4 regions of the Halomonas sp. BDJS001 genome follow, and region 3 is predicted to be linked to each of the others. Evidence: predicted binding sites of a transcription regulator. Region 3 holds the regulator's gene; each other region holds the start of a gene.
The links. Region 3 encodes PhoB, which activates phosphate uptake and scavenging genes when phosphate is short. Its sites were predicted from a motif close to TGTCATANNNNTGTCANA; they were not measured.
Positions count from the first base shown of each region.

Region 1: a site for PhoB is predicted at 5,295-5,312, ahead of OM794_RS02950 (esterase-like activity of phytase family protein). Genes of this name have one in related genera too.
Region 2: a site for PhoB is predicted at 2,683-2,700, ahead of OM794_RS03905 (CYTH domain-containing protein). Genes of this name have one in related genera too.
Region 4: a site for PhoB is predicted at 4,755-4,772, ahead of OM794_RS19820 (PhoX family protein). Genes of this name have one in related genera too.

Region 1 covers NZ_CP110535.1:595,635-603,009, forward strand. Annotated here, with positions in the region: gene OM794_RS02920 (leucyl aminopeptidase) at 1-1,239, opposite strand, end outside; gene lptF (LPS export ABC transporter permease LptF) at 1,386-2,465, shown strand; partial or broken gene lptG (LPS export ABC transporter permease LptG) at 2,465-3,528, shown strand; partial or broken gene OM794_RS02935 (RDD family protein) at 3,597-4,072, shown strand; gene OM794_RS02940 ((2Fe-2S)-binding protein) at 4,231-4,437, shown strand; gene bfr (bacterioferritin) at 4,629-5,111, shown strand; gene OM794_RS02950 (esterase-like activity of phytase family protein) at 5,402-7,375, shown strand, end outside.
Region 2 covers NZ_CP110535.1:814,022-821,396, forward strand. Annotated here, with positions in the region: gene OM794_RS03895 (5'-nucleotidase, lipoprotein e(P4) family) at 1-711, shown strand, start outside; gene OM794_RS03900 (ion transporter) at 778-1,710, opposite strand; gene OM794_RS03905 (CYTH domain-containing protein) at 1,763-2,662, opposite strand; gene OM794_RS03910 (TIGR00153 family protein) at 2,800-3,480, shown strand; gene OM794_RS03915 (inorganic phosphate transporter) at 3,491-4,756, shown strand; gene argA (amino-acid N-acetyltransferase) at 4,949-6,262, shown strand; gene OM794_RS03925 (carboxymuconolactone decarboxylase family protein) at 6,304-6,870, opposite strand; gene OM794_RS03930 (aspartate aminotransferase family protein) at 6,925-7,375, opposite strand, start outside.
Region 3 covers NZ_CP110535.1:4,867,702-4,875,076, forward strand. Annotated here, with positions in the region: gene OM794_RS22695 (hypothetical protein) at 269-583, opposite strand; gene phoR (phosphate regulon sensor histidine kinase PhoR) at 890-2,176, opposite strand; gene phoB (phosphate regulon transcriptional regulator PhoB) at 2,179-2,868, opposite strand; gene ubiA (4-hydroxybenzoate octaprenyltransferase) at 2,994-3,884, opposite strand; gene OM794_RS22715 (chorismate--pyruvate lyase family protein) at 3,920-4,543, opposite strand; gene OM794_RS22720 (NAD(P)/FAD-dependent oxidoreductase) at 4,651-5,841, shown strand; gene OM794_RS22725 (HU family DNA-binding protein) at 5,943-6,215, shown strand; gene OM794_RS22730 (hypothetical protein) at 6,215-6,571, shown strand; gene OM794_RS22735 (LysR family transcriptional regulator) at 6,584-7,375, shown strand, end outside.
Region 4 covers NZ_CP110535.1:4,263,047-4,270,421, reverse strand. Annotated here, with positions in the region: gene OM794_RS19845 (FecCD family ABC transporter permease) at 1-389, opposite strand, end outside; gene OM794_RS19840 (heme/hemin ABC transporter substrate-binding protein) at 495-1,262, opposite strand; gene OM794_RS19835 (ChuX/HutX family heme-like substrate-binding protein) at 1,259-2,314, opposite strand; gene OM794_RS19830 (TonB-dependent receptor domain-containing protein) at 2,347-4,323, opposite strand; gene hemP (hemin uptake protein HemP) at 4,442-4,627, opposite strand; gene OM794_RS19820 (PhoX family protein) at 4,836-6,971, shown strand; gene OM794_RS19815 (hypothetical protein) at 7,047-7,375, opposite strand, start outside.

The DNA.
Region 1 (7,375 bases), 700 kb from region 3:
CCAAGCGGCTTCCCCCGCGTCCAGCAGATCCAGCGCGAGATCGTCGTCGTTGGAGAGCAGGCCGGTGGCGTGGTGGCCTAAACCAACAATCACCGCGCCGGTGAGGGTGGCAATATCGACCACGCTTGCGGGGGTAAAGCGCTCGGCGTAGGTCAGCGCATCGCACAGCACCAGGCGGCCCTCTGCGTCGGTATTAAGCACTTCGACGGTGAGGCCTTTAAGCGTCTTGATAATATCGCCGGGCTTGGTGGCGTGGCCGTCGGGCATGTTTTCCGCGGCGGCAACGATAAACACCAGATTGAGTTTGGGTTTGATTGCCAACACGGCTTTAACGGTGCCAAACACGCTGGCCGCGCCGCACATGTCGAACTTCATTTCGTCCATGCCTTCGCCGGGCTTGAGCGAAATACCGCCGGTATCGAAGGTAATGCCTTTGCCGACCAAGACATGGGGTGCTTCGTCGGCATTTTCAGCGCCCTGGTACTTCATTACGATCAGGCGTGTCGGCTCGTTGCTGCCGCGGCCTACGGATAGTAGCGAGCCTGCGCCCAGGGCTTCCAGCGCATCTTCATCGAGAATGTCGACCTCGAGCGCGCCTTGTGAGTCGCGCCCCAACTGCTGCGCCTGCTCGGCTAAATAGCGGGGCGTGCAGATGTTCGCGGGCAGATTGCCCAGGGTTCGGGTGTAGTTGATGCCTTGGCCAATGGCGTTGCCCACTAACGCCCCCTGCTTCACCTGCGCAACAGCATCGGCATCGCTAATGATTAACGTCAGCTTGGCTAGGCTGGGGGCTGGCGCAGGCGACGATTTGAACTGATCAAAGCGATAAATCGCCCGTTCAACGGCTTCCATGACCTTACGCGCTTTCCAGGCCGGGTCGCGGTCAGTCAACGGAACATCGGCAAATACCACGCTGGCTTCGTCGATAGGCAGTTTCACCAGCGCGGCCATGGCCGCATCCAGCGCCTTGATAAAGGCCGCTTCCTGGCATTTTTCGCGCTCACCCAAACCAATCAGTAGTATGCGCTCGGCGCCCAGGCCCGGTGCAAAGGGCACCATCTGTACATTACCCAGTGCGGCGTCAAAGTCACCCCGCTCCAGCAATTGGCCGATCAGACGCTCGCTGGCGTCGTCCAGTTTGGCGACAGTGGGCAGTAAGTCACCCCCTTTAAAAACCGGCACCAACAAACAAGGTGTTTCAGCTTTGGCTGGGTTTGCGGTCTGAACGGAAAATTCCATGACGGCTCCAACAAGACAAGCATCGAGGGATTCGGGATAATGCCCCGTTGCTTTTGATTTTGAAAAGGGACTGTGGATAGTTTGATTAGTGTACCCAAGCCATACGCTTATTGCATGGCATCCTGCACGTCTAGCCGGAGAGCGCGTTGATTTTATTTCGGTATCTAACTCGCGAAGTGTTACTCACCATGTCAGCGGTTGCTGGGATTCTGCTGTTGGTGATCATGGGCAGCCGCTTTATCCGCTATTTTTCGGACGCAGCCGAAGGCGATATCCCTGTCACCATGTTGGGCAGCCTGATGATGTTTCACCTGCCTGGCTTTATGGAACTGATCCTACCACTGTCGTTTTTTCTAGGCATTCTGCTCGCTTACGGGCAGCTCTATATGAACAGCGAAATCACCGTGATGGTCGCTTGCGGGATGAGCCCCACTCGGCTGTTGAAAGTGACCTTGCTGCCCGCCAGCGTGGTGGCGGTACTGGTCGGGGTCTGCAGCCTTTGGTTGACGCCTTTGGGGGCGCTGCAAACCGAAACTGCGTTGGAAGAGCAGCGTAGCCGCCTGGACGTTTCGGTACTGGCCCCAGGGCGCTTTCAAGAATTTGGCGGTGGCCGTACCGCTTACATCGGCAGCTTCTCTAGCGACGGTACGGAAATGCAGGATGTGCTGGTGCACGAGCAGAACCAGCCCGGCGACGAAGGCACTCACGACTACGTTACCCGGGCGGCATCGGGCTATCAGGAAACCCGCCTCGAAACGGGTAGCCGTTTCCTGGTGCTGGATGACGGTGAGCGCTATGGGGTGACCCCGGGCGATAAAAGCGCTGAGCGACTCACCTTTGAGCGCTACACGTTACGATTGGGGTTGAATCGCGATCGACAGGAACTCGATTCCTTGGAGTATGCCACCACGCCTGCACTGTGGAACAACCCCAACCCCCGTGCCCAGGCCCAATGGCAGTGGCGTGCGGGTCTACCCTTAATGGTGTTTGTGTTGGCCTTGATGGCGCAACCGCTTTCCCGGGTTAATCCCCGCCAGGGGCGCTTTGGCAAACTGCTGCCCGCTGTATTTTTATACGTCGCCTATCTCAGCCTGCTGCTGGCAGTGGTCGATGCCATTGGCAGCGATACCTGGTCGACTACGTTGGGGGTGTGGCCGGTACACGGAGTGTTCTTAGGATTGGGCCTGCTAATGCTGTGGCGCTCGCAACGTAAGGGGATGCGCTGATGGTGCTTGATCGTCTTGATCGTTACATTGCCCGCAACGTGCTGGCGGCCATTGTCGTCGTTCAATGTGTGCTGCTGGGGCTGGATATTACCATGCCTATATCGATGATTTAGGCGATGTTCAGGCGGGCTATACCGCCTTTGATGCGCTCCTTTACCTGCTCATGCGCACGCCTTGGCGTTTCTATCAGTACGCCCCGGTGGCGGTGTTGATTGGCGCACTCATTGGTTTAGGCAGCATGGCCTCTAGCAATGAGCTCACCGTTATGCGCGCCGCGGGGCGCTCCCTGGCACGCATTGTGTGGGGCGTGATGAAGCCAGTGCTGGTGGTGGTCGTTGTGGTGCTGTTAGTCGCCGAGTATGTCAGCCCGCGCACCGAGCAGTATGCCGAGGCGTGGCGGCTGGAAAAGCTTCAGGGCGAAGGCGCTATGCTGACCAGCCGCAGCGGCTGGCAGATCGAGGGTAACAGCGTCTACCGTTTCGGCGCGATTCGTGCCGATGATGTGGTGCTTGATTTAACCCGCTACCGTTTTGATGACCGCCAGCTAGTCGAAGCTACCTACGCTCAGCGCGCCCGTTGGGAAGATGATGCCTGGCGGTTGGAAAATGTCGCGACCACACGCATTTTTGCCGACCACACCGAGTCCGAACAGACGGCAAGCATGGGCTGGGACACTTCCTTTACGCCCACCCAGCTAGAGCGGCTGCTGCGCGATATTGAGAGTCAGGCGCCCAGCGAGCTGTGGGCCTATGCCCAGTTCCTTGAAGAGCAGAACCTGCAGAATGACCAGGCACTGCTCTATTTTTGGCAGAAGATGCTGATGCCGCTCACCATGGGTTCGCTGGTGCTGATTGCCGCCTCCTTTGTATTTGGCCCACTGCGCACCGTGGCTGCCGGTACCCGGGTGTTTTACGGCGTTGTCACCGGGCTGAGCTTTAAGTACGTTCAGGATCTGCTGGCGCCCGCCTCGACGATTTTTGGCTTCTCTCCCGTTTGGGCGGTTCTGGTGCCGACACTGGCATGCGCCGGTGTCGGGATCTACTTTCTGCGTCGCAACGGTTAATGCCGCAACAGTGGCGCTACTTTTTAGCGCCTAAAAACCGCTAATAAACACCCAGGAGCTGAGAAAGAATGAGGGAGACACGACGCTTTACTCAGTTGGACAGCGTATGGCCAGCGGGCCTTGGTCGCCGTTTGGGCGCCATGCTGTACGACGGCTTTTTGGTCACCGCGATTTGGATCGCGGTGACGTCGTGCATATGCTGTTTTTCCGCTATGTGCTGGGACAGCAGCCCGAAGAGATTGGCACCACGGCCAGTGATATTTGGAGCCTGCGCCTCATGCTGGTGTTTTTTGTCACGCTGTTTTTTGTTTTTTCCTGGTCGCGCGGGGGGATGACCTTGGGCATGCAGGCGTGGCGGCTGAGGGTGCAAACGGCAGATGGCCGTTCGCTGAATCTGAAGCAGTGCCTAATTCGCTGCGCGGTGGCGTGGCTCTCGCTACTGGCCTTGGGTTTGGGTTACTTATGGGTGCTGTTTGATCAACAGCGGCGTAGCTGGCCGGATATCGCATCCAACACGCAAACGGTGGTTTTACCGAAAAAATAATTTCAGTCGGCATGTGGCGAAAAATGCTTTTACGCCAGTACGTTATTTTGCTACTCCTGCTTATTAAGACGAATGGATAGCAAAAAGCAGTGATTTCTACTTGATAAGATGTATGCGAATCATTTACATTCATCTCATGATTTCCATGAGGTGTCGCCATGTACGTTTGCGTGTGCAAGGGAGTAACCGACCATCAAATTCGCCAGCACGTTAGCGACGGAGCGCGCAGCTGGCGAGAAGTACGCGAGGCAACCGGCTGCGCAACGCAGTGCGGCAAGTGCGCGTGCTATGCTAAATCAATTACCCGCGATGCCGTTCAGGAAGCACGCCAAGAGGCCGATCTGGGACTCGCTTACGCTGTGTGACGCGAATCACTATTGTTAGGGTTATCTTTAGCAAATAACTGATTTGCTTGAACTTTTAGTCATCTTATCTATACTCTCAGAAACGCTGGGAGTATAGCTATTTGCGTCTATACTCTTCTCCAAACGTAACTGCTTGATCGTATTGTCTAAACTAGATTAAACATCAGCATTACAGTAGAAAAGGTGACGTTATGAAAGGTGATACGAAAGTTATTGAGCATCTCAATAAGGCGCTCGGCAACGAACTGGTTGCTATCAATCAGTACTTTTTGCATGCCAAAATGTACAAAGATTGGGGCCTGAAAGCCCTCGCCAAATGGGAGTACGATGAGTCCATCGAAGAGATGCAGCACGCTGACAAGATCATTGAGCGCATCCTATTCCTTGAAGGTATCCCTAATCTGCAGGATCTGGGCAAGCTGCACATCGGTGAAAACGTCAAAGAGATGCTCGAAAGCGATCTGAAAATCGAGCACGACGGTCGCAACGACTACATTGAAGCGATCACCTACTGCGAAAGCGTCAAGGATTACGTCACCCGCGATATGCTGCGTGACCTCCTTGCTGATGAAGAAGATCACATCGATCACATCGAAACCGAACTTGGTTTGATCGACAAAGTGGGCATCCAGAACTATATGCAGCGTCAAATGCAGATGGCTGGCGACGAGTAATTCACTCGCTGTTGCTCGCTTAACAAAAGCTAGACTCCCACACTAGCTAGACACTCAAATTAGATACACAGAAGCCAGTCAGTACTCACTGACTGGCTTTGTTCATCCTAAGACATCTCAAGCCTCATGGCGCTTTCGGCACCCCCGCTCTATTACCATTTCCTGTGAAAACCTGCGTTCGAATGTCATAAGCCTGACACGGTCATGCTGTTTGATAGTCCAGTTGATGCTGCACGTTTAATGACATAACCAGATGTTTCTTCGGCTCAGGCAAGGAATCAACCTTCATCATGACATTCACACGTACACCCTCACTGTTGGCGCTCGCTATTACGCTGGCTGCTTCACATTCGGTCAGCGCGGCGGATAAGTACTTCAACCGCATTGCCAGCTTCGCTATCCCCAGTAACATGACTGAGGGCGAAGATCGTAGTCGCGAAACCTCGGCGGAAATTATCGCTGCCTCCGGCGATGGTATGACGCTGGTTTACTCGGACAGCCCGCTGGGCGTGATCGGGCGCATTGATATTAGCGACCCCGCTAATCCGCAGCCGCTGGGCAATATTGATGTCGGTGGCGAGCCCACCGCAGTGACGGTGCTCGACAATATCGCCTATGCCGGGGTGAATACCTCGGTCTCTTATAGCGAGCCTTCCGGGCAGCTGCTCACCATCGATATCGAAAGCGGTGAAATACTTGCCTCCTGCCCCTTGAATGGTCAGCCCGATAGTGTGGTGGCCTCAGCGGCGCCCGAGGGGCGTTTCGTCGCCGTGGCCATTGAGAACGAGCGCGATGAAGACGCCGGCGACGGTCGTGTGCCGCAGATGCCTGGTGGCTCTGTTGCTCTGGTGGAGATCAATGATGCAGGAGAAGTGAACTGTAACAGCCTGCTCTACGCCGACGTGACCGGGCTTGCGGAGATCGCCCCGGAGGATCCCGAGCCGGAGTTTGTCGATATCAATGCTTTAGGTGAGATTGCGGTCACCCTGCAAGAGAATAACCACCTGGCGGTGATCGACCATGCTGGCAAAGTGGTGTCCCACTTCAGCGCCGGGGCGGTGGATCTGGACGGGATTGATGCCAGTGATGATGGTGCGCTGCTCTTTAATGAGCAGCAGTCCCAGCGCCTGCGTGAGCCGGATGCGCTGCAGTGGATTGACAGCGATCACTTTGCCATTGCCAACGAGGGCGATATGGATGGCGGCTCCCGGGGCTGGAGTATCTTTCATAAAAGCGGCCGCTTAGTGTATGAGTCTGGGGTGGATTTCGAGCACGCCGTGATTGAGGTTGGCCACTACCCCGATAAGCGCTCGGATGCCAAGGGCAGCGAGCCGGAAGGCATGGAGTTTGCTGTTTTTGACGGCACGCCCTATGTATTCCTGCTCTCCGAGCGGGGGTCGCTGGTGGGTGTTTACGACGTCAGCAACCCTACCGAACCGCAGCTCAGCCAACTACTCCCCTCGGGTCTTTCCCCGGAAGGCGCGGTGGCGATTCCCAGTCGCGGCCTGCTGGCGACCGCCAACGAGACTGACCTGGGCGAAGAGGGCGGCCCGCGCTCCCATGTCATGATTTACCAGTATCAGGACTCGCCCGCGGTCTACCCCACGCTCACCTCGGCGGGCAGCGATGAGCTGATCGGCTGGGGCGCACTCTCTGGCATGGTCGCCGCTGATAGCGTGCTCTATGCGGTCAACGACAGCTTCTACAGCGCTCAGCCGCGCATTTTTACCATTGATCCTTCCACGTCACCCGCGCGGATTACCGCCGCGTTGGAGGTGACCCGTGATGGTGAGCCTGCGCTGGGGCTTGATATGGAAGGCATCACCAGCGATGGCGAAGGGGGCTTCTGGATCGCTTCCGAAGGCAATGACAAAGGGCTTGCCAACACCCTCTATCATGTTGGCGCTGACGGTGAGATTGATCAGGGTATTGCGCTCCCCGAGGTGCTTGCCCAGCAGGCACTGAAGTGGGGGTTGGAGGGCGTGACCCGGATCGATCATCAGCTCTGGCTGGCGGTGCAGCGGCCCTGGAAGGATGACCCCGAAGGCATGGCCAAGCTGCTGCGCTACGATCTCGACAGTGGCGAGTGGGGTGCTGTTCACTACCCGCTGGATCGTGTCGATGAAGGGTGGGTCGGCCTGTCTGAGATTACCGCTTACCAAGGCGACCTCTATTTGATTGAGCGCGACAACCGCATCGGCGCAGATGCCCAGGTCAAGCAGGTGACCCGGGTCGCTTTGGAAGGCTTGGCACCAGCGCCACTA
Region 2 (7,375 bases), 920 kb from region 3:
CTGGCCAGCCACGCGGATAGCGATGACGCAGAGCTGTGTGCCCAGGAAGCCTATAAAATGGGCTTGCGCTATCAACAGCAGTCTGCCGAAGCAGCCGCCTTACAGCGTCAGGGTTTTGCCCTCGCCACCTACCGGCTTGAGGATCAGATTGAGGCGCATAGTAGCAGCGACGGCTTGGCGATCATTACCGATCTGGATGAAACGGTACTGGACAACAGCGCGCTGTTGGTTCGCGATATGCAGGCGTGCCACGACTACACCACCTGGGATACATGGAAGCATTGGGAGCGTGAAGGCGAGCCGCGTTTAATGCCAGGTGCCAAGGACTTCCTGGATTACGCGGACGAGCAGGGCGTGGCCATTTTTTACGTCTCTGACCGCTACCAGGAGAACGAGGCCGATACCATCGCCACCCTAGAAGCGTTAGAACTGCCTCAAGTCTCTGAGCAGAGCGTGATGTTGCTGGGGCCTGCTAAGGCCGAGCGCCGCGCAGAAGTGGTGGATAACTACACGCTGGTGATGCAGCTAGGTGATTCCCTTCACGATTTCGCAGGAGACTTCGCGGGCGCCGACCTTGACCAGCAGCATGCGCTTGTTGAGGAGAATGCCGAGCGTTTCGGCAATGACTGGATCGTATTCCCCAACGCTACCTACGGTGCCTGGAGCGAGGCTGAGTTAGACGCCTGGGAAGCTCCGCACGAAGTGGAGTGATGGGTTAAATAATCACTCCCTCCCGCACTGAATAAACGTTGCGCGCCCCCGGTTTGGCTATCTGGTTTAGCTGTCCTGGGGCGCGTTGTTGTCTGCGTCCCCATCGTGGCTATTGTGTTGAGCTTCTGCTTTTTTGTCGTCGTCTTTCTTGCGCGGGTCTTCGCTGTGTTCGTCTAGCCAGGTGCCGCAGCGAAGGCAGTAACGGGCGCGTTTTTCATGGCGTTCGTGCCCGCAACCGGGGCAGGCTTCTTCGGAGTAACGCTCTTCACGAATCGAGCGAATCACTTGGGCAGAAAACACCCCGGTGGGCACGGCAATGATTGAGTAGCCGAGCAGCATGAGTACCACCGTAATCGACTTACCCAGCGCTGTAGCGGGAACGATGTCGCCATAGCCAACGGTGGTCATGCTGACAATGGCCCAGTACATCGACATTGGAATACTGGTGAAGCCCGCCTCAGCGGATTCGATGGTGTACATCAACGCCGCGAACAGGGTGATCACCATTAAAATGGCGCTAAAAAACAGCAAAATCTGACGCAAACTGCGTTTGAGGGCGTCCATTAGCAAGCGCGCCTCGCCGACAAACTCCATGAGCCGCAGAATGCGGAAAATGCGCAGCACCCGCAGCAAGCGCACAATCACCAGACCATGTGCACCTGGCACCAGTAGTACCAGCCAAATGGGCAAAATGGCGATTAAGTCGACGATGCCATAAAAGCTTTTTAAATAAAGGGTCGGTTTTTCCAGGCAGTAAATTCGTAGGATGAGCTCAATGCTAAATAGCAGAGTGAAAACCCACTCCAGATAGAAGAAGAGTTCTCCGTAGCGTTCAGCATAAATCTCAATGCTGTCCAGCATGATGACCGCGACGCTCATCAAAATCGCCACGATCAAGGCGATGTCAAAGGCTTTAGCCCCCGGCGTGTCAGACTCAAATATGATATGGAACAGGCGGGCGCGCAGGCCTTCCGCTCCGGGGGTTAAGTGTAAATTCATCGCTTCATCCTGAAGATGGTCTCAATGCCGTTCTAAATAGAGTGTTAAACCGCTAGCGTAGCGCGGTTTGGTACGCCAGGCGATGGGCAAGTGCTAATGCCGCTTTACCGTAAATCGTATTGGGCTGGCCATCCTTATCGAGCCCGCCGGAAAGCGCCTGGGCATAGCCCCGCGCGGTGTCATCCAGTTCCGGGTGATCGGCGAGAGTGCTCAGCGCCTGCTGGGCATCGCTAAGAAAGCTGGCCTGTTGGCTGTCATGGTAGGCGTCCAGCGCCAGCGTGGCACGGTGCAGCCACTCTGCCGGGGAGTGGGCTTCGGGTAGCGGCCAGTGTTGGGCGCTAAGCGCATTGCCACGGGATGCTTTGCTGCTGTCCGAAGGCCGCAGCGGCACTCGCTCAGCCAGCGTTAAGGCCACCTCCCACAGTGCTTCCGGCTCACCGACTTTTAATTCCAGCTCTGCTTCGCGAATTGGCGTCCGGTACTCTCCGCTAATAATCTCGCCCTCATCCAACACCAGCTCGATATGGCTCTCCTGGCCGTGCGCGCTCTCTTTTAGCTGCCAGCTACGCCGTGTGAAATCGGTGCTGAGCTGGGGAACGAGGGCATCTAACACACCGCTAAGCTCACCTTGAAAAGGAGGTAGCTCGGCAAGCGAGGCGAGATCCAACTGGGGGCCTGCCACCTGCCACTCCCACTCTTGGCGTTGCGAGAGTCCACCACCACCTTGCCCTGCGGTTTTCACTGTTTGCAGCACCTGGCTATCTACCTGGCGCAGGCGCAGCGCAATGCGTGCCTTGGCCAAATCGCCCTGGGGTGTATCAAAGTAGGTGTTGGTCAGCGCTTGCTTACGTACGGGATGAGAAGCGAGATGAGGGTGTTGAGCCAGCGCCGCAGGCCCTTGAGGGGCAAGGGCTAGTTTCAGTTCCACTTCCATGGGGGTTAGACTTTTCATGACACTAGCCACCTCGTTATCGTGACATTTAAATGAATATTTGATTACATTTGTGAACTTTTCATGACGGCGGCGGGCGCACTCTTTATACTGGCGCCGCCATTTCCCGGCTCCCCGAAAATAGGCTAAAAGGCATTATGGTTACCTCCAATCCTTTTTCTTCGATGTTTGGCCGCTCGCCATTCCAGCCGCTATTGGCCCATATCGTCAAGGCGAATGAGTGCGCCGATCAGCTGTTGCCGTTTTTTGAAGCAACCCTGGCAGATGACTGGGACAAAGCGGCTGAGCTGCGCGAAAACGTCACCCGTTTAGAGCATGACGCCGATACGCTGAAAACAGAGCTGCGGTTGAATCTACCCAACACCCTGTTTTTGCCAGTGTCGCGCTCTGACCTGCTCGACCTGATCAGCGTACAGGACAAAATCGCCAATAAGGTGCGTGACATTACCGGCATTATGCTGGGGCGTAAAATGCGCGTGCCGGATGAACTGGCTGAGCCAATGCGCAACTACATCAGCACCAGCGTTGCCTGTGTGGCGCAAGCGCGCCAAGCGCTGGAAGAGCTCAAGGATCTGCTTGAGTCCGGCTTTGGCAAAAACGTTTCTGACGTGATGCAGAAAATGATCCGTGAGCTACACACCCTCGAACACCAAGCCGATGACCAACAGATCACCATTCGTCGCCAGCTGTTCGCGCTTGAAAGCCAGCTACCGCCAGTGGATGTGATCTTTCTTTACAAGATCATCGAATGGGTTGGCGAACTATCCGATCGCGCTGAGCGAGTGGGTAGCCGTCTGCAGATCCTGACTGCCCGCTAAGGGGACTCTCATGCTGATTATTGCCCAGCACGGTGAAATCTTCATTATTCTGGCCTGCTTGTTTGGCTTCTTTATGGCCTGGGGCGTTGGTGCGAACGACGTAGCCAATGCCATGGGCACCTCGGTGGGGTCGAAAGCGATCACCATCAAACAAGCGATTCTCATTGCGGTTGTGTTTGAGTTTCTTGGTGCGTGGCTTGCTGGTGGCGAAGTCACGGCAACGATCCGTGGCGGAATACTTGACCCTGTATTATTGGAAGACAATCCCCAGCTGTTGGTTTACGGCATGCTCTCTGCGCTGTTAGCCGCCGCTATTTGGTTATTGATCGCCTCTGCCCGTGGTTGGCCTGTTTCAACCACTCACTCGATTGTGGGTGCCATCGTCGGGTTTGGTGCCGTGGGGTTAGGTGTTGAGGCGGTAGCGTGGGGTAAAGTCGGTCAAATTGCCTCCAGTTGGGTAATATCGCCACTACTCGCCGGCACGATTGGGTTTGTGCTGTTTAAATCTGTGCATCACCTGATTTTTGAAAGCGACGATCCCTTTGCCGCTGCCAAGCGCTACGTGCCGGGCTACGTATTCCTGGTGGGCTTTATTGTCTCGATGGTGACACTGACCAAGGGCCTGACACACGTAGGCTTGAGCCTAACCTTTGGTCAAAGCCTTTTGCTCTCTATTGTGATTGGTATTGCTGTTATGGCACTCGGTGTTGTCATGCAGCGGCGGATTAAGTTTGAACAGAACGCTAGTGATCACTTTGGCTATGTCAACGTTGAGCGCGTGTTCGGCGTGCTGATGATCTTCACCGCCTGTGCCATGGCCTTTGCCCACGGCTCTAACGATGTGGCCAACGCGGTAGGCCCGCTCGCTGCGGTGATTAGCGTTGTGCAAAGCGATGGCTTAATCGACAGTGCTGCGCTGGTGCCTTGGTGGGTGCTGGTGCTGGGCGGCGGCGGTATCGTTGTCGGCCTTGTCACTTACGGCCATAAAGTGATCGCTACGGTAGGAACCGGCATTACTGAATTGACGCCTAGTCGTGGTTTCGCCGCCACGCTGGCTGCTGCTACCACGGTCGTTCTGGCCTCAGGTACCGGCCTGCCCATTTCGACCACGCATACCCTGGTCGGTGCAGTGCTTGGGGTGGGTTTGGCGCGCGGTATGGCGGCCCTCAACCTGCGGGTTATCGGCACTATTGCGGCGTCCTGGCTGATTACGCTGCCCGCAGGGGCAGGTCTCGCGATTCTGTTCTTCTTTATGTTCAAGGGCATGTTTGGCTAAACACAGGCTCTCATGCGCTTAGCTGAGAAGTAGCCAAGCGATACCATCACAGCGGCATCTTCATGTTTATCTGCATTAGATTGAGCAGATTTGCATTAGAAGGTGCCGCTGTTTTTTGTGCTCTGGTAAAGTAACCCGGTTGGCTATGTTAAACGTCGGATTTTTCTTTCACCTGCTGCCGGAGAGCGGCCCTTGGATACGCGCTTCCCCTTTGTTGATTGGTTCCGTAACGCTTCCCCCTACATTAATGCCCACCGGGGACGAACCTTTGTCATCTTAATTGAAGGCGAAGCCATGGCGTCTGGCCGAGGGGAGCAGCTGATTCAGGATTTAGCGCTGCTGCATACCCTGGGGGTTCGCCTGGTCGTGGTGTTCGGTATTCGCCCCCAGGTGCATGAGGCGCTAACGGCCGCAGGCGTAGAGCCCACGCGTATCGATGGCCGATGGGTCGCCGACCGTGCGGTGATGGCTCATGTGGAGCAGGTCGCCGCCCACCAGCGGCTATGGCTGGAAGCGCGGCTTTCGCTGGGCCTGCCCAGCACGCCGCTGCACGGCGTAGAGCTCAGCGTGATTTCTGGCAACCTGGTCACCGCCAAGCCCCTGGGTGTTAGGGAAGGGGTCGATTTCGACCACAGCGGTGAAGTGCGCCGGGTGCGTGCCAGCGCTATTGAAGGCCTGCTGGAAAAAGGCTCACTGGTGCTGCTGCCGCCGCTGGGGTTCTCCAGTACCGGTGAGGTGTTCGATTTAGACGCCTCTGAAGTTGCTCAACACGCTGCCGTGGCGCTGAAAGCCGATAAGCTGATCTTGCTAGGGGAATCCGAAGGCTTGGAAGATGAGCAGGGCGCGCTGCTGCGCCAGCTTTCGCCAGCGGAGGCCGAGCCGCGTTTAAGCGCCGCAGTGCCAGGTAGCGAGCTAGCCCGCCACTTACAGGCCGCCTGCACCGCCGCACGGGAAGGCGTGGCGCGCACGCACCTGCTCTCCTGGCGCAACCACGATGCTCTGCTGGGTGAGCTATTCACCCGGGACGGCGTGGGCACCATGATTACCCAGCACCGCTACGAACAGCTGCGCCCGGCCACGCTCAACGATTTAGCGGGCTTGCTGGAACTGCTGGAACCGCTAGAGCGCCGAGGTATGCTGGTGGCGCGTTCAAGAGAGCGCCTGGAGCACGAAATCGATGACTACATGGTGATCGAGCGCGACGGTATGGTGATTGGCTGCGCCGCGCTGCATGTATTTACGGATACCAGCATTGCCGAGTTGGCCTGCGTGGCGGTACACGACAGCTACCGCGGTGGCGAGCGGGGCGAGCGCCTGGTGGAGGCCATGGAGCGCCGCGCCCGCCAGCGCGGCTTAACTGAAGTGTTCGTGCTGACCACCCACACCGCCCACTGGTTTGTGGAACACGGCTTCCGCGCCGCCAGCCTGGAAGACCTACCCCCGCTGAAACGCGAAACCTACAATCACGCCCGTAAATCGAAGGTGTTGGTTAAGCAATTAGCGTAATTCGCTTCTTGAAAATTGGGTGGCTAATTAGCAGACCTGGTTTAGCGGGTCGAACTTGGCATTAGCGAAAACAGCTCCGGCTGTTTTTGCGCTTCTTGTTGAATACTCTCATCAATCGGTGTGTCGTAGGTTTTGAGCAGATAGCCCAGCACCGAATAGAAACCCACCATGGCGATCAGGTCGATCACTGCCTTGCGTCCGATCGCCTCGGCAAGTTCTGCTTCCTGCTCCTTGGCCAGCATGCGCTCATCGAATAACGCATCCACGGCGTTGACGATAAGACCATCAACGCCTTCGGGAGTACCGCGAATAGCCGTGATCCGGTGTTCGGAGAATCCCAGGGCGAGTGCACGACTAACATGATGGGCCCACTCGTAGGCTGAGCCCATACGCAAACCTGCGCGTAAAATCACCACTTCGGTCAGCTCCGGGCCTAACGCATTCTCCTTAACAACGTGTTGGCGCAAGGGCGCCCACGCTCTAAGCAAGGCCGGGTGATGGGCCATGGTGCGATAAACGTTGAGTGCGCCAGCAAAGCCCTCGCGTAAATCTGCGATCTCCTCAGGCCAATCGGCGTCGGAAACCGGCGGGCAGGGGGATGTTGTCATGGGTGGACTCCAGTCAGGGGGTTATTGAGATAGTTATTTGAGATCGTTGTTTGATTACTCTGCGATGGCCGCGCCGATGGCCTCGGCAATACGCTCAATCATCAGATCGACTTCGTCAGGCGCAATGATATAGGGCGGAGCCAGCAAGATATGGTCGCCGTGAATGCCATCAATAGTGCCGCCCATCGGGTAGCTGATCAGGCCACGGGCCATGGCTTGACGCTTGATCTTGGCGTGAAGCTTGCGCGCCGGATCGAAAGGCGTTTTGCTTTCCCTATCCGCCACCAGCTCGATACCGCGAAACAAGCCCCTGCCGCGAATATCGCCCACATGGGGCGATGCGCCGAGCGCCGCTTCCAGGCCGCTTTGCAGTCTCGCGCCCATGGCGTTTACGTTCGCCAGCGTCTCTGGCCGTGCAATAATTTCGACCACTTTATTGGCGGCCGCGGCGGCAACAGGGTGACCAAGATAGGTATGGCCATGCTGAAACAGCCCAGACCCATTG
Region 3 (7,375 bases):
AAAGGAGAGCAATATAGAAAAGTCAGCAGCAAAAAATTAGGCCCTGCTAGCGCAGGGCCCGATATCAGAATTGGTTATAGGTAATGACTAACGCTAGTTTCCACTCCTTGTGCGAGACTCCAACCTTGGAATTTACCCTGACTAACGTTTTGATTTCCTATTGATTCATCCTTGAATCCGAAAGACATCCTTGCATTACAACATCCTGTTGATTACTTCTTCATCCAATGAGAAAGCATTCAATGATATCTAAAAAAATCACCAATAATTAGCTACCGCTGTTTTCTTCAATAAGTTCATCTTCATCATAATCAGCGTCATCTGAGTGACTGCTTGACTGGGGTTCCATGTCGCTGGCATTGTCGCCTTCGTCATGGGTTAAATCATTAGTCGTGTTTGTTGTGCTACTGCTTTCTGAGCTTCCGGTTCCTTGGGAATCCATAGGCTGCTCGTCAGCCGTAATACCTTGATTCTCATCAATCGATGAATTTTCATCGGTTTGAGCGAAAGCTAATGGGCTTGCCATCAGACCAAACGAAACACCTAAAATGCCAGCTTTCTTGAGCAAATCCTTGGACATCATATTCCACCTCCGATAGCTGTGTAATACCACTTCGTTAAGAAAGAAAGGCTTAATAGAAGCCAGCAATTCCTGCGGTCATCTCTCTTATCTATTAATATGCAGCCGCATGCCAAAAACGAAAATAAAAAAGTAAAACAAATAAAATCAAAAACTTAATTTATTAACAGCGTACCAAAGAGGTACTACTCTGGCCGTCAATCAGCACTTTTAGCTGTATAAAAATGGCACATGGGTAAAGTTTTACCGACCTTGCATGCCAATATTACACACTTCTACAAATATTGTGCGTCGGATGCCTTTGCTAAATTAAACGAGACGCGAGGAGGGGAAGGCGCAGCGAAACAGTGCGCCCTTGCCGGGGAGAGATTCAATTTGCAGCTGCGCATCGTGACGCAACAAAACGTGCTTAACGATGGCTAAGCCTAAACCCGTGCCCCCCGTCGCCGTGCTGCGCCCCTTATCGACCCGGTAAAAGCGTTCCGTTAAGCGGGGGATATGAACAGGATCAATGCCTTCACCATTATCTTCCACATCGATATAGCCGCCGCCTGAAGCGTCCGCCTTCCAGCGCAGTGTGATTTGGCTACCTGCTGGCGTGTAACGAACCGCATTAAAGGCAAGGTTAGAGACAGCACTACGGATTTCCTGCTCGCTGCCTAGTAGCCGGGCGTCACTTTCGAGCTCGACGGTGATGGTATGCCGTTGATGCGATAGGGCTAGCGCATCAGCACAAACGCTTTGCAGCAAAGGTTCAAGTGACAGCGGGTGATGATCTTTCCCCCCCTGGTCAATCTCCAAACGCGAGAGCAGCAATAAATCATTGACCAAATTCTGCATACGCTGGGTCTGTTCCTGCATCTGCTGGATACTGCGACCCAAGCGCGGCGGAAGCTGATCGGCGATATCGCTGTAGGTTTCCAAATAGCCGGAGAGAACGGTAAGCGGGGTACGCAGCTCGTGGGAGACGTTGGCGACAAAGTCGCGCCGCATCTGCTCAAGCCGATGCAAGCGGGTAATATCGCGAGCCATGACCAAGCGTTCGTCGTCGCCATACAGGGTAATTTGATACTGCAGGATTCGCCGCTCATCAATCGGCGAGGTGAGCGTTAACGGCTCACTGTAGTTACGCGCATTAAAGTAGCTGATAAAGCTTGGGTCGCGCAGCAGGTTGGTGATGTGTTGGCCCCTATCGTGGGCCGTTTGTAGCCCCAGCATGGCGGTAGCGGCGCTGTTCCACCACTCCAGGTCGCCGTGGCGATCAAGCATAACCACGCTGTCGCGCATCGCTTCAGAGGATTCTTGGATGCGTGCCAAGGTAGCCCTCAGACGGCTTTGGGTAATACGCTGGCTTTTTTGATAGCGGTATAAGCGGTCAAATAGCTCGCCCCACATTCCGCGGGCAGCAGGCGGCTCATCATGGGGGTGGAGGGTGAGCCACAGGTAAAGCTCTCGCAACTGCCGGAGATGATAAAACAGGCATATCGCCAGCCCTGCCGCCAGCCCTAGCCCTGCTGAACCCAATAACCAGCCCAGACAGGTGCCCAGCGTGGCCAGCCACGCTAGCCGCCACAGTTCACGGCTCCATAGGCGCACATTTACACCCGTGCAGAGAAACGGTATCCGGTACCCCGAACCGTTTGAATCAGGTTCTGATGCACATCGCCCAGCGCTTTACGCAAGCGGCGAATATGCACGTCGACCGTGCGCTCTTCGACATACACATTGCCACCCCATACTTGGTCAAGCAGTTGGCTACGTGTATAAGCGCGCTCTTGGTGGGTCATAAAAAACTGTAGCAATCGGTACTCGGTGGGGCCCATTTCCAAGGCTTTGCCGTGGGCGCTTACCCGGTGGCTCACCGGATCAAGCAGCAGACCGTTAATTTCAATCGGGTCTTCAACGCCACGCGGCGTCGCACGACGCAGCACCGCTTTTAGCCGTGCCACCAATTCCCGAGGTGAAAAGGGCTTGGTGATATAGTCATCGGCACCGGCTTCAAGCCCTTGAATTTTATTATCCTCTTCGCCTTTGGCGGTGAGCATAATAATCGGGATTTCGGCGGTGGCTTCTTCACGCTTTAGGCGTCTTGCCAGCTCAATACCGCTAGTGCCGGGCATCATCCAGTCCAGCAACAGTAGATCGGGCTGGTGGTCAACCACCATGGCATGGGCATCCTGGGCGTTATCCGCTTCGAGCACGCGATAGTCAGCCATTTCCAGCGCTACCGCGATCATCTCGCGAATCGACGCCTCGTCATCGACAATCAGAACGGTCTTGGCGGTCATACCAGAGCCTCACGGTGTTCAAAGAAACCAGTTCAAAGAAAAGCACTTCAAAGATAAACAGATCAATGACATGTCAGTGACGATAACACCATGACTTGATGACAATTACATGACAATCGCCGCGATTAGCCAGCCACAGGCCACCAGCTTAGCGCGATACCGGCAAAAATCAGCAGCCCCGACCAGTGATTGTTGAGAAACGCCTGAAAGCAGGCATCCCGCTCCTGATAGCGAATTAAGCGCTGCTGATGCAGGAAAGTCGCCGCCATTGCCGCGAGCCCTAACCAGAAGAAACCACCTAAACCAACCCGCCAGCCTACCCAGGCCAGCAACCCCAGGGTGGCTAGCTGGAGAAGGCCAATGATCCAACGGTCTGCATTTCCAAACAGCACGGCCGTTGATTTAATGCCAATTTTTAAATCGTCGTCGCGATCAACCATGGCGTACTGGGTATCGTAAGCCACTGTCCAGCACACATTAGCGCAGAATAGCAGCCATGCTTCCAGCGGCACGTAGCCCAGTACGGCGCCAAACGCCATCGGAATCGCCCAGGAAAACGCTGCACCCAGCACCACCTGAGGAAAGTGGGTATAGCGCTTCATAAACGGATAAATAATCGCCAGCAGCACCCCGCCCAGCGAGAGCAGCACCGTAAACCAGTTGGTTAGTAGTACCAGAATAAACGCCGCGGCCACCAGGGCAATAAACAGCAGCTGCGCCTCGGTTTCGCTGATCCGGCCCGTGGCTAATGGACGGTTTTTGGTACGTTTCACATGGCCGTCAAAGTGGCGATCCGCATAGTCATTGACCACGCAGCCCGCGGCACGCATCACGTAAACACCGGCCACGAAAATCAGCAGCACATTTCGCCCGGGCACGCCTTCTGCAGCGACCCAAAGTGCCCACAGCGTCGGCCACATCAACAGCCATGTGCCTATCGGCCGATTCAAGCGCATCAGCTGTAAAAAATCTGCCATGCGAGCCCATCCCTTCGGCCGCAACAGTGAACGATTCATGCTTACCTCACGAAGAATAAGATGCAGGCGCTAGCCTAGCGCGAAGGCAGGCCAAGATCATCCGCCATTGCACTCAAAAAGTACTCTTGAACTAATAACGACAGAGAGTGGTGCTTACAGCCGTAAGAAAAAACAGAGCGACGGCCCCAAGCAGCGTTTCCTTGTATACCGTTCACGCTAGCGAAAGTCGGCACTTGCGTCGTCGCCTCTAATGACCCACGGATTAAACCCGGCTGACGGAATAGCCAACTGCCTAGCGAGCGTTCCCCCAGACGATCCAAGCGCTGGCCCTTGAGCTGCGCGAGTGGAGCGACCGAACGCGCCACCACCCAGGGCGTTTCATCCAAGCACAGTGCTACTTCCCGCAGCCAGGCGTACCGCTTGGCCCCAATGCCCAGCGCCTGCGCCTCATCCTGTCGCGGCCAGCCGACGCCCTGGCGTAGCAGCCGTACGCGAAACGGCTTAGCTCCACCCGCTGCCATCAAGCGTGCGGTTAACGAGTCGGTGGAGGCAACCCACTGCCACCAAGAAGCACTCATCGCCGGGCGCACCGCATCAATCGGGCGCCAGCGAGAAAATAGAGGAGTTTGCCGAAAAGCAGCAGCCGTCACCGAGTTCTCCAGGGCAATTAACGGGCTGGCTAGTGTAACATGAGGCATTGGAGGCTTTGGTTTCAGCGACTTTTTTCACAAAATGGTTGGGCGCCTCTTATTGTCGGCAACCCTTTTTAGTCATTTTTTTCTTTAGCAACTCTTTTGGTATCTGCATGCCCGCACCCCAAACACAACAACCGTCGTCACACGCTGCGCTGGTGATTATTGGCACCGGCATGGCAGGGGTTGGCCTTGCCCGGGCGCTGCGCCGCCTGGGCGACCAACGCTCAATCACGCTGGTGAGCGCGGACAGCGGCGATGACTACAGCAAGCCATTGCTCTCCACCGGCTTCGCCAAGGGCCTGGAGCCTGACCAATTGGCCCAGCGGAGCGCCAGTGAACTGGGCGAAGAGCTTAATGCCGAGATGGTTATCCACACCCTGGTAAGCGCACTGGATGTGGATAACCAAAAAGTTCTTCTTGAAGACGCCACGGTGCTTGGCTACGACACCCTGGTACTGGCCACCGGCGCTGCGCCACGGGTGCCCTTCAATATCGACGCCAGCGTGGCGTCACGCTGCTTTACGATCAATGACCTAGACGACTACCGCCGCTTTCATAAAGCATTGGGCCACCGCCCTTTACGGGTAGCGATTATTGGCGGGGGGCTAGTGGGCTGTGAGTTTGCCAATGATCTTCACGCTGGCGGTCACCAAGTCAGCATCGTCGCCCCCGAGGCATCCCTACTTCCTCGCTTACTGCCACCGCCCTTAGGGAACGCCTTGGGTGATGCCTTTAGCGAAGCGGGTATCCATCTTCACCTTGGCCGCTCAATTGAGTCTATAGCGCTCAGCAGCGATGAAATTACTGTTCTGCGGTTGGATAGCGGCGAGGCCGTCAACGCTGATCTCGTGCTAATGGCCACTGGCCTCGCACCCCGCACAGCGCTTGCCGAGGCCGCCGGCTTATGCGTATCGCCTAGCGGCATAGCGGTTGATCGCCAGTTGCGCGCATCGCACCCCAATATCTACGCTCTGGGCGATGTAGCCTGTGTGGACGGCGTTAATGCCATGTACGTACAGCCGCTGCAAGCCAGCGCAAAAGCCCTGGCAGCAACACTTTTGGGTACCCCCACACCGGTTAGCTTTGGCGCTTGGCCGGTAGTGGTAAAAACGCCGCTGTTACCGGTGGTTGCCTACCCACCAACGACCACCCCGGAGCGCTGGCGAATTGAAGGTGAAGGCGGTGATATCAGTGCCTTGGCTGAAAATAAAGACGGGCGTTTGATTGGTTTTGCGTTGACAGGCGGCTGCGTGAGAAGGAAAGTGGAGCTTTCCAGAGCAGCACCTACGCTGCTAGGCTGATTTTCGTCGCGTTCACGACTAGGCTAGAGAAGCTAACCTAATCGGCTACGCACCCAACAACATGCATTTGTTTGATTTTTATTAACAAGGGGAGATTCCTTATGCGCAAACCTGAACTCGCTGCCGCCATCGCTGAAAGTGCCGACCTGTCCAAAGATAAAGCAGGCCAAGTGCTAAACGTTATTCTGGATGAAATCACCAACAGTTGTGCCAAGGGCGAAGATGTCGCTCTGATTGGTTTTGGCACCTTCACCGTACGTGAGCGTGCAGCGCGTACCGGCAAAAACCCACAAACCGGCGCTCCGCTGCAGATCCCGGCCAGCAAAAACGTTGCCTTTAAACCAGGCAAAGGACTTAAGGACGCCGTTTCCTAATGAAGCTCAAGCTGACGCTGTGGCTACTGGGCGTACTGCTCAAACGCGCCCTGCGCCGCAAACCGCGCTTTCGTGAACAGTTAGAACGCATGCGCGGCCTGGACTGGGGGATTGCCACGGAAGATCTAAGTATCGCCCGCCACTACCGGATGACGCCGAAAAGTGTCACTACCGGCAAAGGGCTACCCGTGGACTTGGATCTTGAGCTACGTTTCCGTGACCAGGATACCGCCTTAAAAGTACTCAAAAAGCCCACTCAGCAAGCCTTTCTAGACGGCATGATGAACGGCAGTGTGCGCCTGGTAGGTGACTCCGCCGATATGAATAAGCTGCAAAAACTACTCAAGTATTTATAGCGCTTCATATCGATGGATATACCTCATCAACGCTTAGTGTACTTTCGCGTTACCCTGGAGTCTGGTTCAGTGCGCCGCGCAGCGGCGCGCTTGGATATAGCTCCCTCGGCGGTGAGCCGGCAGATAGTGCTGCTGGAAGAAGCCTTGGGAGCCACCCTAATGGAGCGTCAGCGTGACGGCATTTCGCCTACCCCGGTAGGCGAAATGCTGCTTGAGTACTGCGAACGTCGCGGAGCCCTTGATGAAGGCTTTATTGCGTCGCTTGAATCCTACCAACGCCTGGAAACCGGCAGAATATCGCTCACCGTAGGTGAAGGGTTCGTCAGTGATCTAGTGGCGTCCCCACTGCATGAATTCACCCAGCTTTATGCGGGTATCCAGCTCGATATTCATATCGCCGGCACCTCGGGCATTATTGAAGCCGTGGTCGATGATCACAGCCATATAGGCTTAATGTTCCACGAAAGAACCCATCCTCAACTGCGTTTCTGGGCTTCCAGCCCACAGCCATTAATGGCCATCCTGTCACCGCAGCATGCCTTGGCCAAACAGCCTGCGCCGCTCTCTCTCGATCAACTGAGCGCCGAGCCCATGGCCATGTGGGATACCAGCCATGGGGTGCGCCAAATGGTCGATCAGGCCTTTCAGCAGGCGCGGATTGCCCCACGTCTGGCAATGAACACTAACTCCATGGTGGTTCTGGCACAGTACGTGCGCAGTGGCATGGGCATTACCCTGCTACCCGCCTTTGCCGTCGCCCACGACCTGGAGCTGGGCACACTCGTGGCGCGCCCAGTAGATAAT
Region 4 (7,375 bases), 600 kb from region 3:
TGGCCGTAAAGGCTGCCAGCGCCGCTGTCCTGAAACAGCACAATCCACACTGCTACGAAAAGCCCGGCACCACTGGCAAGGCCAAGCAGGGTGGGGTCGGCCAGCGGGTTACGAAATAGCCCCTGCATGGCGGCCCCGCTACCGGCGAGCATCGCCCCCACCGCGACGCCCAGCAGTAAGCGCGGCAGGCGGAGTTGCCACCACACCTGAACACTGAGCGGGTCGGCTTGGCCGCTGATGAGTCCCCAGGGGGAAATGCCCAATGCACCGGAGGCCGCCGCCCCAGCTAAGGTCAGCAGTAGCGCCGCAGTTAAACCGGCGAGTACGCGACGGGTTCGGCTAAGTGGCAGCCGTAAACGAAAGCGGTAGGTGTTCAGGAGGGTAATCATGGGCTTACTTGGGCGGTGGTGGATGCGTTCAATAGCACTTCAATATTCTGACGCAAAGTGAGCAGTTGATCAGGAGTGCGCGGGCCAAAGCCGAGCAGCGCTTGGTCATTGATCGTAATCAATTGTCGATGACGCCCGCGGGGTTAATGCCATCCCGGGCAGTTGCCATAGCGCGGCTTCGCCGCCCATTGCCGCGAGTCCGCGCTCGGAGACAATCACAACGTCGGGCGCCTCCTTGACCAGCGCTTCGGCGCCTACGCTGTGATAGCCCCGCATCTCGGCAAAGGCATTGTCCAGCCCCACCGCTTCAAGTGCGGTATGTGCTGCCGTATCGCTGCCCGCCGCCCGGGGAGTTAAGCCGCTGTGCTGCATAATAAACATGGCGCGGGTCGTTGGTAGGGCGGGCAGGTTGGCTAGCTGCGCTAGCTTAGCATTCAGTGCATCGGCTAAAACGTCACCTTCCTCACGGCGTCCGGTGAGTTGCCCAACAGCACGAACTTTCTCGCCTATGACCTCCAGCTTGGGCGGGGCGTTGATAATCTCTATGCTGACACCGACGGCCGCTAGCTGCTCAAGCACCTCTTGAGGGCCTGCGTGTCCAGCGGCCAGGATCCGGTCGGGGTTAACTGACAGCACGCTTTCAGCGGAGAGCTGGCGCAGGTAACCGACTGAGGGAAGTTCCGCCATAGCCGGTGGATAAACCACCGTGTCGTCTCGAGCGATAACGTTGATCTCGGCTTCCAGGGCGGCCAGGGTTTCGGCGATATCGCCGCCCAGCACCACCCAGCGCTCGCTGGCCAATACGGCCCCGGTGGTCAGCCAGCCAATCAGCAGTGCTGCCAGTGAGTGACGTATCAGGCGTGTTGCTCTCATGCCACCGCCTCTTGCTTGCCGAGTTCATCCAGCAATTGCCGCCACTCTCGGCGCTCCGCACGGCCTTCCTGGCGCTCTGCGTAGAGCTGCAGCACCAGCGAGCCTTCGGCATCAAAGGCCTCAATGCTGGTCACGCCTCCGTCGCGGTTGGGTTTACTGACTTGCCACACTTGGTCGATAGCGGCGTCATCCAAGTGCAGAGTGAACTGCTTGCCAAACAGGTTCAGCCAACCACGGGCGCGTTGCGGAGCGGGCAGTGTGCCGGTACGAATCTGCACGCAGCCGGGGCTGGCGACAAATAGCATTAACGGCAGCGCCCGATAGCTGGCTTGCTCAAGGAGCGTTTCCAGTGAGTGCACAGGCAGCGCACGGGTAAAGCGGCCCTCCATTAACTGGTTGGCCTCAAGACGCTCCAGGTGATGGCGCTGGAGGAGCGCAAAGAATTGGTGCACATCGCGCATCGCACCCCACTCGCTAGCAAGGGTCGGGGCTTCGGGGAGGGGGCGTTTGGGGCGGGGCATGCTCTGGGTAAACGCTGGCGTGTCCCGCGTTCCTAAGGCTGCCAGAGCGTCCCAAAGGCGCGGCAGCGGGTTGTCCAGAGCAAAGCATTTATGTACGGCGCAGCCATGTTGGTTAAATATCTGCAGGCTCCACCGCCACTGCGGCTCTTCTGCGTGGCTGGAAGGTAGAGGGTCGCGGATCAAGCAGGCCCAGTGCCAGTGGGTGTAGAGCAAACGTAGATCCAGGCCGCCTGGGTCGAGCAGCAGGCCAGTTTGCGGTCCGCCGCTGAGCTCAGGGTAATCGCCGGTTTGTTCCAGCACGGCCAGTCGGGAGCGGGTTAATGCCTTCACCCGCCCCAACTGTGGCAAGTAAGCGGCAAGCTCGTTAGGCGCAAGAGGAAGTGTCCATACATCGCGGCCCAAACGAGCGGCCTGAAGTTCGCCTTCGCTGATCGCTAAGCGTTCGGCAATCTCAATGGCGGGAAGGCGCGGCTGAGCGGCGCGCGCCGCATCAAGGGCTTCGAGAATGGCGATCTGTTGGGATGAAATCATAACGCACCTCTTTTATGGTTCACTGGTGGGGGTTACCACTGCCAGTTGAGGGTGGCGAACAGGCTGCGCCCATCGCCCAGGCTACCGTCGGGGCGGTACCACACCTTGTCACCCAAATTGGCAAGACGCAGCGAGGTATCCACGGCCGGAGTGATTTGCCAGGCGAGATGGGCATCGTGCAGGCCATAGCCGGGCAGGCGTTCATCGTCGCCCGCTTTATCGAAAGACTGGGCAAAGCGCGCTTGCCACCCGAGGCGCACGTCGCTGCTGTAGAGTGCCACCTCGCTACCCAAAGTCGCTTCCAGCGGTGTTTGACTGCCCAGTGGCTCGCCGGAGTCGCGGTCTTTACCGGAGACTTCTGAAAGGCCCACAAAGCTGGTCAGTAACGGGAAGGAGCTGGGCTGCCAGGTCACCCGGGCGTCATAGCCCCATAGCTGGGCACGCTGAACGTTCACCGCTTGGGTAGTGCCTGCCATGATGTCGACCTGGGTATCAATAAAGTCGTCCGCACGGGTATCGAAGTAGCTGGCGCGAACCTGCCAGTCGCCCTGATGCCAGACCACACCGCTTTCCCATGTGCTGCTCGTCTCGGGCGATAGGTTGGGGTTAGGGATCCAGTAGTTATCCGGCGTGCAGAAGGTGGGCCCGGCGCAGAAACCGGCAAAATGGCGCTCGTTGGCGTAAAGCTCGGAAAGGCTAGGGGCACGAAACGCTTCAGCGTATCCCGAGAACAGCATCAAAGCATCGTCGGGCCGCCAGGCGAGGCGAAAACGCGGCGATACCTGGTCGTGAACGCTATCCGCATCGTTTTGGCCACTGGCGTCATAGCGGTCGTAGCGGGCGCCAAGACCCACATCAAACTGCCCGGCGCCGCCATCGGCCAGATAGCGTCCAGCGGTGAGGGTGGTGTCGAGATAGGCTGCCTGGGTATCGATATCGGCGTTAGGGAAGCCGTTGGCGTCGCCGTCCGGCCGTTGGCGGGCCTGCTCTAATTCGGCACCAAATACCAGCGTTTGTGAGAGCCAGCCGTGATCCATGCTGTGGTAGCCGTCGCTCTGAAGCCCGACGCGCTCTAAGGTACGGTTGGCCTGGGGTTCGTCGATATCCTGCTGGCTAAAGCTAATCCGGGAGGTGACCTCGGTGGAGGCACTAGGCTGCCAGCGGTGGCCGAGTTGCACGTTATTACTTTCCACATCGCGGTCGCGCAGCGGGTTGCTGGCATCGCTTGAGAGCTGCTGTGGATTGGCGGGTTGGGTGGCGCGTTCGTCGTAGTACTGCCAGCTTATAAACACTCGCTGCTCATCGTTTGGCTCCCAACCGCCTTTGAGCAGCAGGCTATTCAGGCTGGCGTCCTCTTCCGCCTCGTTGCCCCCGGCGCGGCGAATATCACCGGATTCACTGCGGCCAACTGAAAATAGACCATCCACTTGCCCGTTGTCGGTATCACGGCGACCGAAGGCGGTAATACTGCCCCGCAGCTCATCACTGGCTGTGGCGCCGCCGATAGAGAGTCTTGCGCCGCTATCTTCACCAGGAGCGAGCAAGTCATCGGCATCAACGCTGGTAAAGCTAACCACGCCGCCCATAGCATTGCTGCCATACAGGCTGGATAGCGCGCCACGGGCTATCTGTACCTCTTGAATCAAGCCTGGGTCGAGGAAGAAGTTGCCGATGTGGCCGGTGGAGATATCCTGGCGAACGCCATCTAACCTCACCAGCACGCCTTTGCTGCCAAAACCACGCATACTCAAGGTTTGCCCATTCCTACGGCCTTGCCCAGCGACGTGCAGGCCGGGTTGGCGGCTAAGCACGTCTTCGACCCGGCTGGCGGTAGCTAGCACGGCGTCATCGCGATCAATAATATCGATAATCAGCGGTGCCTGGGAAAGGTCGGTAGGCGCTCGGGTGCCGGTGACAGTCACTGGATCAAGTTCGGCGTCGTCTGCCTGGGCAGCGAGCAGTGGGAGCAGTGTTAAGCAGAGGCCACCAAAGACGTGAGTGTGGTTCATAGCCAGAGAGTTCCAACAGAGATAAGTGGAAGAGGTTGCTGGCTGGGTGCGATGGGCTACCTGGCTGGCTTTGCTTTAGTCATTTTTAAACGAATCAGAGATTTAGAAGTTAAGTGCTTTAGGCGTTGAGGATTAATTTGCCGCTTTTAGTCAGGCGCAACACATAGCGGCGCTGTTCATGGTGAATCACCAGTTGGCCTGAGCTACCGAGCAATTCGCCGCTATCTACTTCGCGGGGCGCTGAGGTCGACGTATGCCTCTGGGACGTATCCCCCTGGCGAGTGCCCTTATCGGCGATCAGCATGAGAGGATAACTCCTGTGTTAATGATAACTATTAGCGTTAATTTAGCAGAGTTGTCGGTATCTCTCAATAGGATTTGGAGAGGATAGGCGGGTTAACCACACGTTCTTCATCTAAATGCAGCCACTACGTCACCGTGTTGTCATTTAGCTTCTTTAGTGTCTCCTAACGTTCAATCGTTGGCCTACAAACGATCAGGGGGAGACCAGAATGAGTAAAGAGATCGAAGATCATCGCCTGTTTAACCACAGTGGCAATCAACCTTTCGCCGAAGTATTGGCGCACCATGTATCCCGGCGCGATGTGATGCGGGGTGGTTTGAGCATGGCGGCTGCCTCGATGCTTAGCTTTGGCGGCGCTGCTCAAGCGCTTGCCTCAAGCGGAGCCCAAAAAACACCCCTGACACTGGCGTTTGAGGCGGTTCAAGGATCACTTACCGATGCTGTGGTGGTACCAGAAGGTTACGTGGCCCAAGTCTTAGTGCCTTGGGGGACGCCGTTAAGCGCTGGCGACAGCTGGCAGCCCGATCAGCCAATGACCGCCGAGCGTCAGGCGGACAGCGTGGGCATGCACCATGACGGCATGGCGGGTTTTGCCCTGGATGCTGACAGCGCCTCACGCCGTTTTGTGTTGGCACTTAACAATGAATATATCGACCAGTCGGCACTCTGGGCACCCCAGGGCGGCCCCACCAATGCGGATGAGGGCCAGCGTCCGGCCGAGGAGTCACGCACCGAAATCAATGCTCACGGTGTCACCCTTGTTGAGGTGGAAAAAGACGCCAGCGGCCAATGGGCGCATGTGCCGGGTTCGCGTTATAACCGTCGTCTTACCAGTGCGACGGTGATGGAACTTTCCGGGCCAGTGGCGGGCAGTGACTACGTCAAAACGCGCTTTTCGCCTGAGGGTACCCAAACCCGTGGTACCAACAATAACTGTGGTAACGGGGTAACGCCCTGGGGCACTTATATAGCCTGTGAAGAGAACTGGCCCGATATCTTTGTGAACCGCGGCGAACGCTTCCAGGACGATGCCCGGATTGGTATTCCCACCGATAAAAGCCGCTATGGTTGGGATACTTCGGCAGGTGATGCCTCAGAACAGAATGACGAATTTGCTCGCTTCGACATTGCCCCGCGCGGCGAACGTGCCGAAGATGATTATCGTAACGAAGCACGCACGTTCGGCTACCAGGTGGAAGTGGATCCCTATAGTGATGCATTGGCGGTTAAGCGTACGGCACTCGGCCGTTTCCGCCATGAAGGGTGTTGGTTAGGCAAGCTGGAAGCCGGTCAGCCAGTGGTTTACTACTCAGGCCACGATGCCCGCAACGAGTACGTATATAAATATGTCTCTGATGCCGCCTGGGATCCCGCCGATGCCAACCGCCCAGGTGAAGAGTACGATCGTCTTGCCATTGGCAACAAATATTTGGATAACGGCACCCTCTATGTGGCCCGTTTCCACGCTGACGGCAGCGGCGAATGGCTGCCGCTAACGCCTAGCACCCAAACGCGCGATGGTCGCACACTGGCGGCGGCGTTGGGGCTAGCCGACGACGATGCGGCAGGTATCATCATCAACACCTGTGATGCAGCAGATTTGTTGGGTGCCACGCCAATGGATCGCCCTGAGTGGGCTTCCGTCGATCCGGCATCCGGTGAGGTGTATCTCACCTTAACCAATAACACGCAGCGTACCGCTGAAGAGACAGCCCCAACTTACACTAATAACGGTGAGCACCTGGAACAAGCAGGTGTTGGTTACGATTTAGCGCCCACCAATGCCGCCAACCCACGCGCCAATAACGAAGCGGGGCATATTATTCGCTGGCGGGAAAGCCGGCTGCCCAATGCCTTTACTTGGGAAGTGTTTGTGTTTGGTGCTGCCGTTGACGATGCTGATAACCTTTCGGGCTTGACCGAAATGAACCAGTTCGCCAGCCCGGATGGCCTTTGGTTTGACGAGCGCGATGATGGGCAGGGCATTCTTTGGATTCAAACCGATAACGGCTATGAAGGCATCACGGAGTACACCAACGACCAGTTGCTTGCAGTAGTCCCCAATGGGCTGGACGAGATCCAGGGAACCGGCCCGGTGGTCAACAGCAGCAACCAGCAGCAGCTTAAGCGCTTTGCGGTGGGGCCGAACGGCTGTGAAGTGACGGGTATCTTTGCCACCCCGGATAAAACCGCGCTGTTCATTAATATTCAGCACCCAGGTAACTGGCCAGCGGATGATAACGCACTGGTACAAGACGCCACCGTTGCTGCAAGCGGCCAAGTCCGCCCGCGGGCATCGACTGTGGTCATTCAGAAGCGTGACGGTGGGCCGGTAGGCGTTTAAAAGCCAGGCTTAAATACGCAGTAGCAAGCCTATACAAGCGTCGAACCTCTCCCAGGTTCGACGCTTTTTTTGATGCTAGCTTTGCGGTACATGGCATGTTTTCTGCCGAGCCTTTAATGCCTGAATCGCATCGACTTTTAATGGCAGTTGGTTGGCCCAGAGAATATCTTCGCGGCAATGGCCAATATCCCTCAGTACTTGGTCGTCGTAACCCAGTAGCGGCAAGATATGGCGTCGAAATAGCCGCCGACGCCGGTAGCGCCACCAGCGCATATCGAGCGCTCTAATCAGCCCCATTGGCGGCATGGCAGGCATGTAAAACTGCAGTTGTGGCGGCTTGGGTGGCGGCGCCAATTGGCTGGCTTGTTCCCAGGCGTTATGGGCATGTTGGCAAGGGTTTTCGA